Regions from separate parts of the Pseudoduganella sp. GW821-FHT05F09 genome, predicted to be linked through region 2. Evidence: predicted binding sites of a transcription regulator. Region 2 holds the regulator's gene; each other region holds the start of a gene.

Region 1 (5,628 bases), on a different contig from region 2:
AGCGGGCACGCGCTGAAGGCCAAGGAGCCGCTGGGCGCGGGCATCTGGACCTTCGAGGACGTGAGCGAAAAGCGGCCGGTGACGGCGGAGCTGACGCCGCGCGAACGCGAAATCGCCGCCCTGCTGGTGGAAGGCAAGACCAGCAAAGTCATCGCGCGCCAGATCGACCTCAGCCCGCGCACGGTGGAAATGCACCGCGCCAGGCTGATGCGCAAATTCGAAGCGGCCACCTCCTCGGAGCTGGTGCACAAGCTGGTCGGCGTGCAACTGTAGAAAAGCGGCGGGGCCGGTTGACCCGCCGCTTTTTTTCACATCGCCGTCATTCCGTCGTCGGCGGAAATCACGGCGCCGTTGATAAAGTGCGAATCCTCGCCGGCCAGCAAGAGCAGCAGGCCGTCCAGGTCTTCCGGCTTGCCCGGGCGGCGGCGCGGCAGCATGTCGATCAGCTTGCGGCCCTGCTCGCTGGCGAAATAATCTTCGTTGATCTCGGTCGAGATATAGCCGGGACAGATGGCGTTGGTGTTGATGCCGTACTTGCCCCACTCCACCGCCATGGCCTTGGTCATCTGCACCACGCCGGCCTTGCTCATGCAGTACACGCCGATCTGCGGCAGCACGCGCAGCCCCGCCACCGAGGCGATGTTGATAATGCGGTGCTGCTTTTTCGGGTCGCCCTTGGCGCGCGCGATCATGCGCTTGGCGGTTTCCTGCGCCACGAAGAAGGCGCCGCGCAGATTGGTGTCCATGACGAAGGAGTAATCCTCCGGCGTGACGTCGACCAGGCGTTGTGTGGTGGAGACACCGGAATTGTTCACCAGGATGTCGATCTGGCCCGCCTCGGTCTCGGCGTGCGCGATGGCCGACTTGATGCTGGCGTAGTCGGTCACGTCCAGCGCCACCACGTGGGCCGCGCCGCCGTCCGCCTCGATCTCGGCGCGCAGCTCCTTCAGGCGCTCGATGCGGCGCGAGGCCAGCACCACCTGCGCGCCGGCCTGCGCCAGTACTTTGGCGAAGCGGGCGCCGAGTCCGCTGGAGGCGCCGGTCACCAGCGCGATTTTTCCTTCAAAGTTCACTTCTATGCCCACGGCGCTGCTCCTGTTTCGGTTGATAGCATGTCCGTAATGATTACACAAAATGCCAGTATTAGATTGCGGCGTCTAAGATTGTCACGCAAAATGGCGCCCATATTGCTAAACTGGCGAGAAAGAAGCACACTCGTGCTTATTTCTTACCTCATTCTTATAAAAGTATAAAACATGACCCAAGCTAACAACCTGCTAGAGCAATACGGCCCGCGCGATGCGATGGAGTACGACGTCGTCATCGTCGGTGGCGGCCCGGCCGGCCTGTCGGCCGCCATCAAGATCAAGCAGCTGGCGGCCGAGAAGAACCAGGAAGTATCCGTGGTGGTGCTGGAAAAAGGCGGCGAACTGGGCGCGCACATCCTGTCGGGCGCCGTGATGGACCCGAAGGCGCTGACCGAGCTGATCCCGAACTGGAAGGAGCTGGGCGCGCCGCTGAACACCGAAGTGACCGAAGACCGCGTGCTGTTCCTGACCGAAAAGAAAGCCTACAAGACGCCCAACTTCGCGCTGCCGGCCTGCTTCGAAAACCATGGCAACTATGTCATCTCGCTGGGCAATGTGGTGCGCTGGCTGGGCCAGCAGGCCGAGGCGCTGGGCGTGGAAATCTTCCCCGGCTTCGCCGCCGCCGAAGTGCTGTACAACGACGACGGCTCGGTCAAAGGCATTGCCACCGGCAATATGGGCGTCAAGCGGGACGGCGAAGCCGGTCCGGACTTCCAGCTGGGCATGGAGCTGCACGGCAAGTACACGCTGTTCGCCGAAGGCGCGCGCGGCCATCTGGGCAAGCAGCTGATGGCCAAGTACGACCTGAACAAGGGCAAGGACCCGCAGTCCTACGGCATCGGCATCAAGGAACTGTGGGAAATCGACCCGGCCAAGCATCAGCCCGGCCTGGTGATCCACACCACCGGCTGGCCGCTGGACAGCAAGACCTACGGCGGTTCCTTCCTCTACCACCTGGAAAACAACCAGGTCATGGTCGGCTACGTGGTCGGCCTGGACTATGAGAACCCGTACCTGTCGCCTTACGAGGAATTCCAGCGCTACAAGACCCACCCGGCCATCCGCAGCTTCTTCGAAGGCGGCAAGCGCATCTCCTACGGCGCGCGCGCGATCACGGCCGGCGGCCTGCAGTCGCTGCCCAAGCTGGCCTTCCCGGGCGGCGCGCTGATCGGCTGCGACGCCGGATTCCTGAACATGAGCCGCATCAAGGGTTCGCACGCCGCCATCAAGTCCGGCATGCTGGCCGCGCAAGCCGCCTTCGACGCGCTGGGCGCGGGCCGCCAGCACGACGAACTGGCCGCCTACCCCGCCGCTTTCGAGCAGTCCTGGCTGCACGAGGAGCTGCACGTGGCGCGCAATGTGAAGCCCTGGCTGAAAAAAGGCCTGTACCTGGGCTCGCTGATGACCGGCATCGACCAGCTCATCTTCCGCGGCAAGGCGCCGTGGACCCTGCACCACAGCCAGGCCGACCATGAGTGCCTGCAGCCGGCCGCCAACTTCCAGCCCATCGTCTATCCCAAGCCGGACGGCAAGCTGACCTTCGACCGCCTGTCCTCGGTCTTCATTTCCAACACCAACCACGCGGAAGACCAGCCGGTGCACCTGACGCTGAAGAACGCCAGCGTGCCGGTGGACGTGAACCTGGCCAAGTACGCCGGTCCGGAGGCGCGCTACTGTCCGGCCGGGGTGTATGAATTCGTCAAGACCGACGAAGGCCAGGACCGCTTGCAGATCAACGCGCAGAACTGCGTGCACTGCAAGACCTGCGACATCAAGGACCCGACCCAGAATATCGTCTGGATCACGCCGGAAGGCGGCGGCGGCCCGAACTATCCGAATATGTAAAATAAACAACGGCGCAGCGCCCCAGGGCCTGCGCCGTTGTGCTTTTAGGAACATAATCAGGGGCGGCCAGCTGTCCGGCCACGATAAAACAAATAATTTTCACAAATTTCTCTAAAGCATTTAATGCCCGGGGCGAAACGGTCGTCTTGTACTTGGGAGAGCGCAAACAAAGCAACGCTGCTCTAGAATCGAACCCACCTATCAGGAGTTATTCATGCTGAGTCTTCACACTAACAACGCGGCGCTGTCCGCTCAAAATTCGATCACCCGTACGCAGAACAGCCTGTCGACGTCGATGACTCGCCTGAGCACCGGCTACCGCATCAACTCGGCAATGGATGACGCTGCTGGCCTGCAGATCGCCACCCGTCTGAAAGCGCAAACGAGCGGTATGGCTGTTGCAATGCGCAACACCCAGAATTCGATCTCGATGATGCAGACCGCCGAAGGCGCGCTAGACGAGACCACCAATATTCTGGTGCGTATGAAGGATCTGGCCACCCAGTCGGCCGACGGCTCCTCCACCGACGACGACCGCACCGCAATGCAGTCCGAGTACGATGCACTGACCATGGAACTGAGCAACATCCTGTCGAACACCTCGTTCGGCGGCACCACCCTGCTGAGCACCAAGGCCGACTCGAAATTCAACGCCAAAGTGACCTTCCAGATCGGTTCGTCCAAAGGCGAAACCATGGACGTCGACCTGACCGCCGCCGGCGACAACTCGCTGACCCAGATGCACGCCGACATCGTCTCGGCCGCCGCCAACTACAAGTCGGACGGCACCGCTACCGCCGCCATCGGCACCGAAGTTGCCACCTCCACCGCCGCCAACGGCAACATCGACACGCTGAAAACCGCGATCGACTCCGTAGCCAAAGCCCGTTCCGCCCTGGGTGCTGCTTCGAACCGTCTGGACCACGTGTACAACAACCTGTCGAACGTATCGACCAACACCAAAAACGCCAGCGGCCGTATCATGGACGTGGACTTCGCTTCGGAATCCGCAGCCATGACCTCGAACCAGATGCTGCTGCAAGCTGGTACCGCAATGCTGAAGCAAAGCAACAGCCAGTCCTCGCTGGTTCTGTCCCTGCTGCAATAATAGCAAGGGCTTCCAGGGCGCTAGCGCGCCCGGGAGGACAAGAGCCAACCGGGCTTCCGGTTGGCTTTTTTCGTTTAAGCGCAAGATAAGATTGCTTTATGGCAATATACCGACTTACACCGATCAGCTCCTCGCTCAACATCCCCGAGCGGGTGATGCGCGAACAGCCTGGACAAGCGCCCCCCATCCCGCCGGTGGCCCATGTGCCGGGCGAGGAAGCCAGCTTCTCGCTGCCGCCCGGCCTGTCCCAGGCGCTGAACGGCGTGGCCGACGCGCAAGAAGCGGTACTGGTCCAGCAGGGCCTGAAGTCGCTCGCCAATGCGGCGCAGGCGCAGGCGGCCAATATGGCCGAGCCGGCCGCGCTGCGCCCCGATCAATTGCAGATGTCGCGCCAGCTGGTCTGGCAGCAGCCGGACGCCACCACCATGGCCATGTCATGGGCCATCATGGTGCGCACCTACGGCGAGCAGCGCGCCGCGCTGATGGAGCAGGCGCGCGGACGCCATCTGCCGTCCGGCCTGTTCATGGCCGAGCAGGGCCAGTCGGCCATGCGCGACGGCCGCGCCGCGCCCATGATGCTGAGCGAAATGGAATCCTGGCGTTTCGCCGTCTACGCCTGGGGCGCCGAGAAACTGGTGCTGCGCGTGGTCTCGCGCGACCCCGGCCAGCCCGACGAGCCGCGCCGCCGCCGCGCGCGCGTGGCGATCCGGCTGGAACTGTTTATTGAAGGCATGGGCAAGGTGCTGGTGCAGATGGAGCCGGCCGGCGACGGCGTGGTGCTCGAGATCGGCGCCAACCAGAACGCCACCATGCAGTTCATGCGCGACCTGCTGCCGGAACTGGCCGCCATCGTCAGCCGCAACGGCCTGGCCCTGGTGCGCTGCCACCTGATGCGCGAACTGGCGCCGGTGCGCGAGGAATACAACAACCCCACCCGGGTGCAGACCGCCATGCTGACCCAGTCCATCTTCAAGGCCATGGCCGAAACGGCCGTGCTGCTGTCGCAACCGCCGCAGCCCAAAGACCTGTTTTCCGAATCGGCCTGACGCGCACGCAGGCCCGGGCGGGCGGCGCGCCGCTTAGCCCACCGTGCCGATGATGCTCACTTCGCGGTTTTCCGGCACTTCATTGTAGGACAGCACACTCAGGCCGGGCGCGAACAGGCGCGCGTAACGCGCCAGCAGCGGACGGATCTGCGGCAGCACCAGCAGCAGCGGCGGCGTGGCCTGCTGCTTCATCTGCTCGCGCGCCACCGGCATGTTGACCTGCAGCTGGGCCAGCAGGTGCGGGTCGATCGGGTAGTTGTCCAGCACCACCTTGCCGCTCTGGCGGGCCTGGTTCAGGGAACCCAGCAGCATGTTCTCCAGCTCGCCGCCCAGGTTAAAGGCCAGCATCTCGGACTTCTGCCCGAACAGGCCGGTGACGATCTGGCGCCGCAGCGCGCAGCGCACTTCGGCCGCCAGCAGGATGGGGTCCTTGGTGGTTTCCGAGCTGTCGAGCAAGGTGGTGGCGATCGGCACGATGTCCTTCAGCGACACGCTTTCGGCCAGCAGCACGCGGAACACGCGCAGCAGCTGGGTGTGCGTG
Region 2 (5,628 bases):
TCAGCGAACACTAGGCCACGCAGCCAACGCCGGCAAATCCGAAATGCGGGCCATTTCCCGCCCTGTTCCATCGATCGTTTCCCCTGTGCATCGTCAATAATGCAAGCATGAGAGTGAGCCCCGCCCGTTTTGAAGGCGCGGCACTTGTGTAACAGGGGAATTGGTCATGAACGTCAAAAAATTTACTGCACCTACATCGCGTGAAGCGCTGCGCAAAGTACGCGAGGCCCTGGGGCCGGATGCGGTGATCTTGTCGAATCGTCCTACTGATGGCGAGGTGGAAATTCTCGCCCTCGCCAACGACGACGCCGCTTCGCTGGCGCTGCCTTCCCCCGATTCGCCGATGGCGCAGCCGAATCCTTACCTGGATCTGCCGGAAACCCCGTCCTATCTCGCGCCGCTGGCGGCCATGGCCCCGGTGGCCGCCGCCCCGGCCGCGCCAGCCGCCGCACCCGCCCCGCGCCCCGCGCCCCGCACCGCCGCACCGGAAGCAGCCGTGCGCCAGCCGACGCCGCGTGCCCCCGCAGCGCCAGCGCCCGTCGCCGCGCCGTCGCTGGACATGGACCGCATCAGCGCCATGGTGGCCGACGCCGTCGCCAGCGCCAAGGCCAACGCGGCCGCCGAGATGAGCGGCATGATGAGCGAAATCCGCGCCATGCGCGGCATGATGGAAACCCAGCTGGCGGAAATCTCCTGGGGCTCGGCCCAGCAGCGCGAGCCGCAAAAGGCCGCCGTGCTGCGTGAAATGCTGGCGGCCGGTTTCTCGGCCAGCCTGGCGCGCTACCTGATAGAAAAACTGCCGGCCGGCCGCGACGCCGCCGACAGCCTGCGCTGGATCAAGACCGTGCTGACCCGCAACCTGTCGGCCATCGCCAACGAAGACGCGCTGATCGAGCAGGGCGGCGTGTTCGCCCTGGTCGGCCCGACCGGCGTCGGCAAGACCACCAGCACCGCCAAGCTGGCCGCGCGCTGCGTGATGCGCCACGGCCCGGACAAGCTGGCCCTGATCACCACCGACGCCTACCGTATCGGCGCCCACGAACAGCTGCGCATCTACGGCAAGATCCTGGGCGTGATGGTGCATTCGGTGAAGGACGAGGCCGACCTGCGCATCGCCCTGAAAGAACTGAAGAACAAGCACACCGTGCTGATCGACACCGTCGGCGTGAGCCAGCGCGACCACATGGTGGCCGAGCAGGTCGCCATGCTGCAAGGCACCGGCGCCAACGTCCAGCGCCTGCTGTGCCTGAACGCCACCTCGACCCAGGAAACCCTGAACGAAGTGGTGCGCGCCTACCAGGGCAGCGGCCTGGCCGGCTGCATCATGACCAAGCTGGACGAAGCGGCCTCGATCGGCAATGTGCTGGACGTGGTGATACGCCAGAAACTGAATATGTTCTACGTCTCGAGCGGCCAGCGGGTGCCGGAAGACCTGCACCTGGCCGACCCGGCCGCGCTGGTCGAGCGCGCCTTCCGCCTGAAGCAGGGCGCCGCCGCCGGCCAGTACGCCGATCACGAACTGCCGCTGGTGATGTCGGCCGCCGGCGCCTTCGGCGGCCATGTCGCCGGCCTGGAGCACGCACTGCGCGAGGTGCGCCTTGGCTAACTTCGACTTCGACCAGGCCGAGGGCCTGCGCCGCATGCTGGCGGGGCCGCAGCCGCGCATCGTCACCTTCCTCTCCGCCACGCCGCAGGACGACAAGGGCGCCATGCTGGTCAACCTGGGCGCCTCGCTGGCGCGCGCCGGCAACGACGTGCTGCTGGTCGACGCCTGCGCCAGCGCGCACGGCGTGGCCTCCCGCCTGGGCGTGGACAGCGGCGCCAGCCTGCTGGACGTGGCGCGCCAGGAATGCGGCCTGAACCAGGTAATCCACCAGGTGCCGCAAGGCTTCGGTGTGGTATCGATGACACGCGGCGTGGCCCGCTCCGGCCCCGACGAAACGCGCCGCCTGGCCAAGGCCTTCGACGTGCTGGCCAAGCAGACCGGCCTGATGATAGTCGATGGCGAGTTCGACGGCGAGGCGTTTCCGGTGCCGGTGATGGCCAGTTCCGACATCGTGGTGCAGGTCTCGAACAGCGCCACTTCGATCAAAAACGCCTACAGCATGATCAAGCGCCTGAACCACGAACTGGGCCGGCGGCCCTTCGGCATCGTGGTAACGGGCGCATCCGAGGCCGAAGCCAAGGTGGTTTACGATAATATGGCGCAAGCGGCGAGCCGATACCTGGCTGTCACCCTGGTTTCGATGGGGTCGGTGCCGGCTGACGAGTACTTGCAGCGCGCGGCGCGCCTGGGGCGGGCGGTGGTCGACGCCTTTCCTCTGGCCGGTGCGTCGGTCGCGTTCCGGCAACTGGCAGGACGTCTGGCGCTGGCCGGCGCGCCTCAATTCCGCACGGGGAGTAGCAACCATTTTAGCGTCTGAGAAAAATTAGAACGATATGTACACGGCCAAAGGGAAAGCGGACAAGAACTCGCTGCTGACGGAGCATATGCCGCTGGTCAAGCGGCTGGCCCACCACATGAAGGCCAAATTGCCACCCAGCGTGGAAGTCGATGATCTGGTGCAGGCCGGCATGATAGGCCTGCTCGACGCCATCAACCGCTATGAGGAAACCCACGGCGCCCAGTTTGAAACCTATGCCGTGATGCGCATCCGCGGCGCCATGCTCGACGAGCTGCGCAATAGCGACTGGATGCCGCGCAGCATGCGCCAGGACATGCGCAAGATCGAAACCGCCATGGCCACCTTGCAGCAGCGCCTGGGCCGTCCGCCCAGCGAGTCGGAAGTGGCCAAGTCGCTCAAGCTGTCGCTGGCCGACTACCAGGAAATGCTGTCCGAAGGCGGCGGCCACCAGCTGATCTATTACGAAGACTTCCGCGACGACGACGGCGGCGAAAGCTTCCTCGACCGCTACCACAGCGACGAGGACGCCGACCCGCTGCGCGCGCTGCTCGACACCGACTTCCGCCAGGCCGTGATCGACGCCATCGACGCCTTGCCGCCGCGCGAGAAGATGCTGATGGGCTTGTACTACGAAGAAGAACTGAACTTGAAGGAAATCGGCGCCGTCATGGGCGTCTCCGAATCACGCGTATCGCAGCTGCATACGCAAGCGGTGGCGCGTCTGCGCGCCTCGTTAAGGGAGCAGGCATGGACTGGGCCAGCATAGCAGGACTGATACTGGGCGTGGCCGGCGTGCTGATCGGCCAGGGCATGGAGGGTGGCAAGCTGAGCTCGCTGCTGCAGCCGGCCGCCTTCGCCATCGTGGTGATCGGCACGCTGGGCGCGGTGCTGCTGCAGACCAAGCCGGCCACCTTTGTGCGCGGGCTGCGCATGGCGCGCTGGATCGTGGCGCCGCCGCCGGACACGCGCGTCGCGCTGGCGCGCGAAATCGGCGCCTGGAACACCACCGCCAAGCGCGACGGCATGCTGTCGCTGGAGCGCTATATGCTCGCCTCGAAGGACAAATTCAACGCCAAGGGCCTGCGCCTGATAGTCGACGGCATCCATCCGGACAAGCTGCGCAACCTGCTCGACACCGAAATCACCGCCTACGAAACGGCCGAGCGCCAGGCCGTGCGGATCTGGGAATCGGCGGCCGGCTACTCGCCCACCATCGGCATCCTGGGCGCGGTGCTGGGCCTGATCCAGGTGATGGAGAACCTGGCCGACCCCAGCAAGCTGGGCGCCGGCATCGCGATCGCCTTCGTGTCCACCATCTACGGCGTGGGCCTGGCCAATCTGCTGTTCTACCCGATAGCCAACAAGCTCAAGGTCATCGTCACCCAGCATGTGCACCAGCAGGAGATCGCCGCCGCCGTGTTCTACGACATCGCGACGGGCGACCACAGCCGCGTGATCGACGAACGCATCGCCACCCTGCTGCGCGAGTACGACTGAGATGCAGCGCCGCGCCCGCAGGAAGTTCGACGACGAGCCGGAGAACCACGAGCGCTGGCTGATCTCCTACGCCGACTTCATCACCCTGCTGTTCGCCTTCTTCGTGGTGATGTATTCGATCGCCGCCGTCAACACCGGCAAGTACAAGATTTTCTCGGACGCGCTGGGCGACGCCTTCGGCGGCCAGGGGGCGGCCAAGCCCATCAACACACAGGTGCAGAACCTGCCCATCCCCAATCCCGCGCTGCGCCGGCGCACCGAGCTGCTGCGCAAGGAAAAAGAGCAGATGACCAAGCTGGCGCAGGACCTGCTGTCCACGCTGGCGCCGCTGGTCAAGGAAGGCAAGGTGCGGGTCACGCAGAACAGCCGCGGCGTCAGCGTGGAGATCAACGCCAGCGTGCTGTTCGATCCGGGCGCGGCCCTGCTGACGTCCGAATCGCGCGAAGCGCTGCAGGCCGTGGCGGTGCTGCTGAAGGCGGACCCGCACGCGGTGCAGGTCGAGGGCCACACCGACAACGTCCCCATCCGCAACACCAATTTCCCGTCCAACTGGGAGCTGTCGGCCGCGCGCGCGGGCGCCGTGGTGCGGCTGTTCATCGATTCCGGCGTGGCGCCGGCGCGGCTCACGGCGGTCGGCCACGCCGACAACTACCCGGTGGCGCCCAACGCGCAAGCGGACGGCCGCGCCCGCAACCGCCGCGTGGCGGTGACCATCCTGTCCGGCATCCCCGACCCGTCCACCGAAGTACCCACCGCTCCGCCCCCCCCAGCTCCGTAGGGCGGGTTAGCGGCGTGCCGCGTAACCCGCCATGCGCCGCCGCCAGTGCCAGCCGACGCCGGCCCCCACCACGCCCAGCAGCAGCCCGCCCACCGGCGCAGGCACCGGCAAGGAACTGTCGTCGGCCGAGGCCGGCCCGGTGCGCAGCTCGGCCGGGAAGGGGCGCGGCGGCGCCGGCACGATCTGCCATTGCGCCTCATCCTGCGGCGCGCGCGCCATGAATTCATCGATGGAAAACACGGGCGCCGAGCCAAAAGCGCGGCTGGACGGCACCTGCGGAATGCGCACCAGCACCAGCGCTTCCACGTCTGCCTGCAACTGCTGCTCATAAGCGCTCAGCGCGCGGCCGGGCGCCGGGCCGCCGAGCAGCTTGAGCAGGTCCTGGCCCAGCGCCGCGAAGGCCACGGCCGGGTAGAGCCGGGTCTGCTCCTCGGTAAAGTAGCCGTAGGCCTTGTGGCCGCTGGCCAGGCTGAGGTCCTTGGCGGCCTTGTAGCCGTAGGCGCCGATGGCCTTGATGCGGCTGGTCGGCCCCTGTCCGGGCACCTGCCAGCCCAGCGCCCTGAACGCGTCCATGCTGATGCCGGCGCAGTTGGCCGAGGCGTGGCGGTAGCTGAATTCGTGCCGGTAGAAGCGGCGGAAGCGGTCCTGCATGCTGCGCTGGTAGGCTTGCGCGGTGCGCGCGTCGCGCAGCACCGCCACCAGCATGGTCGACGGCCGGTAGTACTGCTGGCCGCTGTTCAGGTCCATCAGGTAGTTGTCCATGGGGACCATCGACGCAATGATGCCTTTTTCGCTGTAGCTGTCCAGATTGTAGAAGTTGTTCACCATCCAGTCGGCCCATTCGCCATGCCGGCCCAGGCGGCCGGTGGCGACCGCGAAGTGGCCGCCGTAGGCTTCGTCGTCGTCGCCCTGGGCGCCGTTCAGCATCAGGGCCAGCACGGCCTTGCC
Region 3 (5,628 bases), on a different contig from region 2:
CACACGGCCAGCGGGAATTCGCCGGGATGCTTGCCCGCCAGTACCTCGTCAGCCGCCTGGGTGATGGCGCCGGCCTTGGCTTCATCCAGCAGGCCCAAGTCCAGGTTCACGCGCGCGGCGGCGCGCTTGACGCTGGCCAGCGCATGGATCAGCTCGGGCGGCATGCGTTCGGTGGAGATGGCGAAGTGTTCCAGCGAGCGCTGGGTTTGCGCGCCCCACAGCTGCCCGGCGGGGACGTCGATAGGACCAAAACTGTCGCGCTCGATACGGATGCTCATGGATGCCTCTGTCATGATGGAATATGCAATTAGTGTAGCGCAGAGTCCAATTTCCGGCGCGGGACTTCAAAACGGGAAATTCCAGCCGTTAAGACTGTTACACTTTAGAAATTCGCAGCTTAGCGATCCCGAATACATGCAGCGTCGTCCTCACCGTTTTCTAGCCCTTCGCGCCGGCGGCCTCGTGCTGGCAGCCGTCCTGTCGTCCGCTTCCCTGGCGGCCGAGCTGGGCGACGTGGTGGTGCGTTCCCACATCGGGCAGCAGTTGTCGGCCGATATAGAACTGGTGATGCTGGCGCCGGAGGATCTGGCGGGCGTGCAGGTCAGGCTGGCGGGGCCGAATGTGTACCAGGGCGCCAATGTGCGCATGAATCCGGTGCTGTCGTCGCTGCGCATGAGCGTGGTCAAGCGCGACAACCGGCAGTTCCTGCACCTGACCACGTTCCAGCCGGTGGATGCGGAATTGCTGCATCTGTTTGTGGAACTGGGGACGGGCGCGCGGGCCAGCGTGCGGTCGGCAACCTTGTGGCTGACGCCCGAGCCCGCGCCTGTGCTGCCCCCTGCGCCGCTGCCCGCGCCACGGCCGCAGCTTGCCGCGCCTGCTGCGGCAAAGCCGTCCGAAGCGGAAGGCGCCGCGCAGGACGCGCAGGCGGCCGCCAACCGTGCAGCGGCTTTACGCGCAGCCAGGATGCGCGCAGCGGCGAATGCGGCGCGTAGCGCGGCCGGCGACGCCGCCCCGCAGGCAGGCGCCGAGGTCAAGCCGGGGCCGGCTGCGGTTCCCATCAAGCTTGGCCCGGAGCCGCGCGCCGCCAAAAGCAAAACGGCCGCCAAGGGCGTCTGCGCGCCGGGGCAGCAGGACGGCGAGGCCCAGCAATGCCTGGCGCTGGACCAGACCAATGCGGAACTGAAAACCAAGCTGATCGATCTGGAAAACAAGGTCAAGCAATTGCAGACCGCGCTGGGGGCGGGCGCCGCAACGGCCGCCGCGCCCGGCGCCGGCGCTGCGTCCGCCGCCTCGGCCGCCGCGCCAGCCGCCAGCGCGCCCGCTGCGCCAGGCGCCGCATCCACCGCCGCACCGGCCGCCGCATCGCCCGCGCCGGCCAGTGCTTCGGCCGACGCCAGCGCGCCTGAGGTGGCCAACAAGGCGGGCGCCGTGATTCCGCCGTCCACCCCAGCCAAGGCCAACGGCAAAAAGAAACGCGAGCCCGGCGGCGTGAACACCACCACCATGGCGATAGGTGGCGTCCTGTTGCTGGCGCTGCTTGGCGGCCTGCTGTACTACCTGATCCGCCGCAAGAAGATCAAATTTTCCACCGCCCCGTTGAAGGTCTGGCAAGGCTGGCGCAAGGACAAAAAAGCCCCCGAAGCGGAGCCCGCGTCCGCCGAAGCCGCCATACCCGAAAAAGAATAGCCGCCATACGGGCGGCCCCGGCAATGCGGCGCGAAACGCGCTATACTCATGCCGTGCTTTTCTGCACCCATCCCCCTCAGTCCAGCTAAACCAGCACCCGCCAGCGTTCCCGCCTGGCGACAGGCGCTGGGTGGTGCCCGCGCATTGCGCACCCGCTTTCAATCCCCAGGAAAGGCATCATGAGCACCGCACCATTACAGTCCCAATACGACGAATTCAAGCAACTCGGCCTGAAACTCGACATGTCGCGCGGCAAGCCCGCGCCTGAACAGCTGGACCTGTCCAACGCGCTGATGGCCGCGCTGGACGGCTACGCCGCGCACGACGGCACCGACACCCGCAACTACGGCGGCGGCGTGGGACTGCCGGAAGCGCGCGCCCTGTTCGGCGAACTGCTGGACGTGCCGGCCGCGCAGGTCGTGGTCGACAGCAGCGCCAGCCTGTCGCTGATGCACGACGTCATCGTCTACAGCCTGCTGCTGGGCGTGCCGGGCCATGCGCCGTGGATGGGCGCGCAGCCGGTCACCTTCCTGTGCCCGGTGCCCGGCTACGACCGCCACTTCGCCATCTGCGAACAGCGCGGCATCAAGATGGTCAACATCCCGATGACCGAAGACGGCCTGGACATGGACCTGGTCGAGCGCCTGGTGGCGTCGGACGCCAGCATCAAGGGCATGTGGTGCGTGCCGAAGTACAGCAACCCGGGCGGCGTGGTCTACTCGGACGAAGTGGTGCGCCGCCTGGCCGCGATGAAAACCGCCGCCCCCGACTTCCGCCTGATGTGGGACGACGCCTACCGCTTCCACCACCTGGGCGACGAGAAAATCGGCATGGCCAACATCCTGGACGAGTGCGCCAAGGCGGGCAATCCGGACCGCGCCATCGTGTTCGCGTCCAGCTCCAAGGTCAGTTGGGCAGGTTCCGGCGTGGCCGCGCTGGCCGCGTCGCCGGCCAATATCGCCTGGTGGACCAAGCACGCCGGCATCCGCAGCATCGGCCCGGACAAGGTCAACCAGCTGCGCCACGTGCGTTTCCTGAAAGACAAGGCCACGGTCGAAGCGCTGATGGAGCAGCACCGCGCGCTGCTCAAGCCCAAGTTCGACACCGTGCTGGCCCTGTTCGAAGAGCACCTCGGCAGCGTGCCCGGCGTCAGCTGGACCCGTCCCAAGGGCGGCTACTTCATCGACCTGGTCACCCCGCCGGGCGCCGCCAAGCGCACCATCGCGCTGGCCAAGGAAGCCGGCATCACGCTGACCCCGGCCGGCGCCGCCTACCCCTACGGCCTGGACCCCGAGGACAGCCACATCCGCATCGCCCCCAGCTTCCCCTCGCTGGACGAAATCCGCCAGGCCGCCAAGGGCATCGCCCTCTCGCTGCGCGTAGCGGTCAGCCAATAAGCCAGCACGCCTCGCGCCTTGCCGAAAACCAAAAAGGGGTCAGACCCCTTTTGGCTTTTCGGCAATATCAACCCTGACCCCATTTTCCTGCAAAGCAAAAAGGGGTCAGGGTTGATTTTTTGTTGGGGAAATAAAAAAGCGCCGTGAAGGCGCTTTTGTCGTTGGGGCGGGGCGGCTTATTGCGGCATGCCGGGGACGCGGTTCAGCCATGGCTCGGTGACGTCGCGCACGGCGCGGTCGTTGGCCAGGATTTGCTTGAGCAGGTCGATTTTGCGCTGGCGGGCTGCGCCTTCCAGCGGGGCGACGGTGGCGCCGGCTGCCACGGTGGCGGTGGCCACGGCGGTCTGGTTTTCCAGGCGGCCCAGGCTCTCCCAGTCGCTTGCGCGCGCTGCCATCACCATGTTATTGGTCAAGGTGGCAACATTTTCGTACATGGCGAGCACTTCGTTGGAGGTCATGGCGCATCCTGAAAAATAAAAATGGACTACTGCTTGTCTGGATTAACGTCATGCCGCGCGGGAACTTTAGGGTTTTTTGAAAATAATTTGAAATTATTTTTGATGTGGCAAAAATGACAAGGCCGGCGCGGCCTCGAAGGGCGGCGCCGGCCTCATGGCGGGGTGTGATTTACTTGACCAGTTCTTCCAGGCCTGCGCTCAGCTCGCTAGGAGGCGGCATGTCGTCGATCAGCGCGTTCGGCTCCAGGCCCAGCTCTTCGGCGATCTCGGTCGGGTAGCAGGCTTCGATTTCCTCGTCCGTCAGCTTGTTTTCCTCCACCCGCGCGCGCCAGGCCGCCAGGTGGATGATGCCGGCCAGGCGGGTGCCGTGCTCGTGGTTCATCGGGTCGGGGAAGGCCATGATGGTCTCGGAGAAGGCTTCCGGGAACTTCCAGCGCTTGGCCAGTTCCGCGCCCACGTCGGCGAAGGTGTAGGCCAGCGAGGCTTGTTCGGCGTCCAGGCGGCGCGAGTCCAGCGGGCCGGCGACCTTGTCCAGCTGCATGGCCTGTTCCGGCATGGCGGCGTGCATCACCAGCTGGCCGATGGCGTGCATCATGCCGATGGTGAAGGCGAGGTCGGTGTTTTCCTTGGTCTTTTTGGCGATCCACTTGGCCGAGCAGGCGGTGTACAGGCTGTAGCGCCAGAATTGCTTCAGGTCCAGGCCGGGCACCGTTTTGAAGCCGCTCACCAGGCCGGAGCTGATCACCAGCGTGCGCACGGTGACAAAGCCCAGCATCAGCACCGCGTCTTCCACCGTGCCGATGCTGCGCGAGACATGGTAGTAGGCCGAGTTGGCCAGGCGCAGCAGCTTGGCGCTCAGGACGGGATCGGTGGACAGTTTTTTCGCGATTTCCTCGGTGGAAACGCTGGCCTTGTCAAAGCTGCTGATCAGTTCTTCGACAACTTTGGGAGCCGTAGGCAACGCAGTCGGGTTCTGGAAAAGGGCTTCAAGTTTCATAGGGGGCTCTCCTTGTTTTGTATGCGTTGCTGTAAGTGAACTATATAGGGATTCCTTGCATCGTTGTGGCCTTTTTGCGCTGCGCGTAGCATAGATGCACCGCATTCCCCGTATTCTGCAGCGCATCGCTGTATTTTGCAGTCTGTCGCGCGGCGCTCGCTTCCGGCCGCGCGCTTGCTTAGAGTGGAGTCTGGCGTACCACGCCGTTTAAAAACACAACAACAGGAACAAGACATGCACGCACCCATCAAGACCGTACTCGGCTTTGCGCTGGCCGGCGCCCTCCAGGCGCTGTCCCCTTGCTATGCGGCCCAGGCAGACGCGCCGGTCTCCACCGCCAAGGCCGCGCTGCTGCCCGGCGACGACTTCTTTGCCTACGCTAACGGCGACTGGCTGGCCGCCACCCAGATCCCGGCCGACCGGGGCAGCTGGAGCGCGGGAGCCCAGCTGGCCGAAGACACCAACCAGCGCATCATCAAGCTGATCGAAGCCGTGCCGGGCGACAAGCACGCCGGCGCGGAAGCGCGCAAGGTGAGCGATTACTACCTGGCCTACATGAACGAGGCCGCCATCGAAGCCAAAGGCGTGGAGCCGCTGCGCCCGGCGCTGAAAAAAATCGCCGCCATCGCCGACAAGACCGAGCTGACCAAGATGCTGGCCGCCACCGTGCGCGCCGACGTCGATCCGCTCAACGCCACCGAATTCCATACTGAAAACATCTTCGGCCTGTGGGTGGCCCAGGGCCTGAACGACCCCAAGCGCAACATGCCCTACCTGCTGCAAGGCGGCCTGGGCCTGCCGGACCGCGTCTACTACCTGGAGGACAACGAGCGCATGCACAAGCTGCGCACCGCCTACCAGGCCCATATCGCCGCCATGTTCAAGCTGGCCGGCTATAGCGACCCGGAAACCCGCGCCGCCCGCGTGTTCGAGCTGGAGCGCAAGCTGGCCCTGACCCACGCCAGCCGCGAAGATTCGGCCGACGTGATGAAGGCCAACAACACCTGGACCGCGGCCGATTTCAGCCAGAAAGCGCCCGGCATGGACTGGAAGCTGTTCCTCAAATACGCCGGCCTGGGCAAGCAGC

What was found. The regulator FliA, encoded in region 2, starts transcription of late flagellar genes. The targets are predictions, from matches to a motif close to CTAAAGTTTNNNNNNNNNNNGCCGNTA.
Region 1: a site for FliA is predicted at 3,045-3,071, ahead of AC07S4_RS01955 (flagellin N-terminal helical domain-containing protein). Genes of this name have one in related genera too.
Region 3: a site for FliA is predicted at 3,588-3,614, ahead of AC07S4_RS06405 (flagellar protein FliT). Genes of this name have one in related genera too.

What each region holds. Positions count from the first base shown of each region.
Region 1 covers NZ_JBWKSD010000001.1:470,732-476,359, reverse strand. The annotation lists gene AC07S4_RS01970 (LuxR C-terminal-related transcriptional regulator) at 1-273, shown strand, start outside; gene AC07S4_RS01965 (SDR family oxidoreductase) at 309-1,085, opposite strand; gene AC07S4_RS01960 (electron transfer flavoprotein-ubiquinone oxidoreductase) at 1,257-2,933, shown strand; gene AC07S4_RS01955 (flagellin N-terminal helical domain-containing protein) at 3,148-4,041, shown strand; gene AC07S4_RS01950 (hypothetical protein) at 4,140-5,087, shown strand; gene AC07S4_RS01945 (flagellar biosynthesis protein FlhA) at 5,121-5,628, opposite strand, start outside.
Region 2 covers NZ_JBWKSD010000013.1:90,516-96,143, reverse strand. The annotation lists gene AC07S4_RS29315 (DUF4351 domain-containing protein) at 1-14, shown strand, start outside; gene flhF (flagellar biosynthesis GTPase FlhF) at 167-1,606, shown strand; gene AC07S4_RS29305 (MinD/ParA family ATP-binding protein) at 1,599-2,423, shown strand; gene AC07S4_RS29300 (RNA polymerase sigma factor FliA) at 2,440-3,171, shown strand; gene AC07S4_RS29295 (flagellar motor protein) at 3,153-3,902, shown strand; gene motD (flagellar motor protein MotD) at 3,904-4,680, shown strand; gene AC07S4_RS29285 (hypothetical protein) at 4,687-5,628, opposite strand, start outside.
Region 3 covers NZ_JBWKSD010000002.1:275,893-281,520, reverse strand. The annotation lists gene fumC (class II fumarate hydratase) at 1-278, opposite strand, end outside; gene AC07S4_RS06415 (type IV pilus assembly protein FimV) at 463-1,689, shown strand; gene AC07S4_RS06410 (aspartate aminotransferase type Ic) at 1,869-3,086, shown strand; gene AC07S4_RS06405 (flagellar protein FliT) at 3,263-3,544, opposite strand; gene AC07S4_RS06400 (HDOD domain-containing protein) at 3,714-4,541, opposite strand; gene AC07S4_RS06395 (M13 family metallopeptidase) at 4,776-5,628, shown strand, end outside.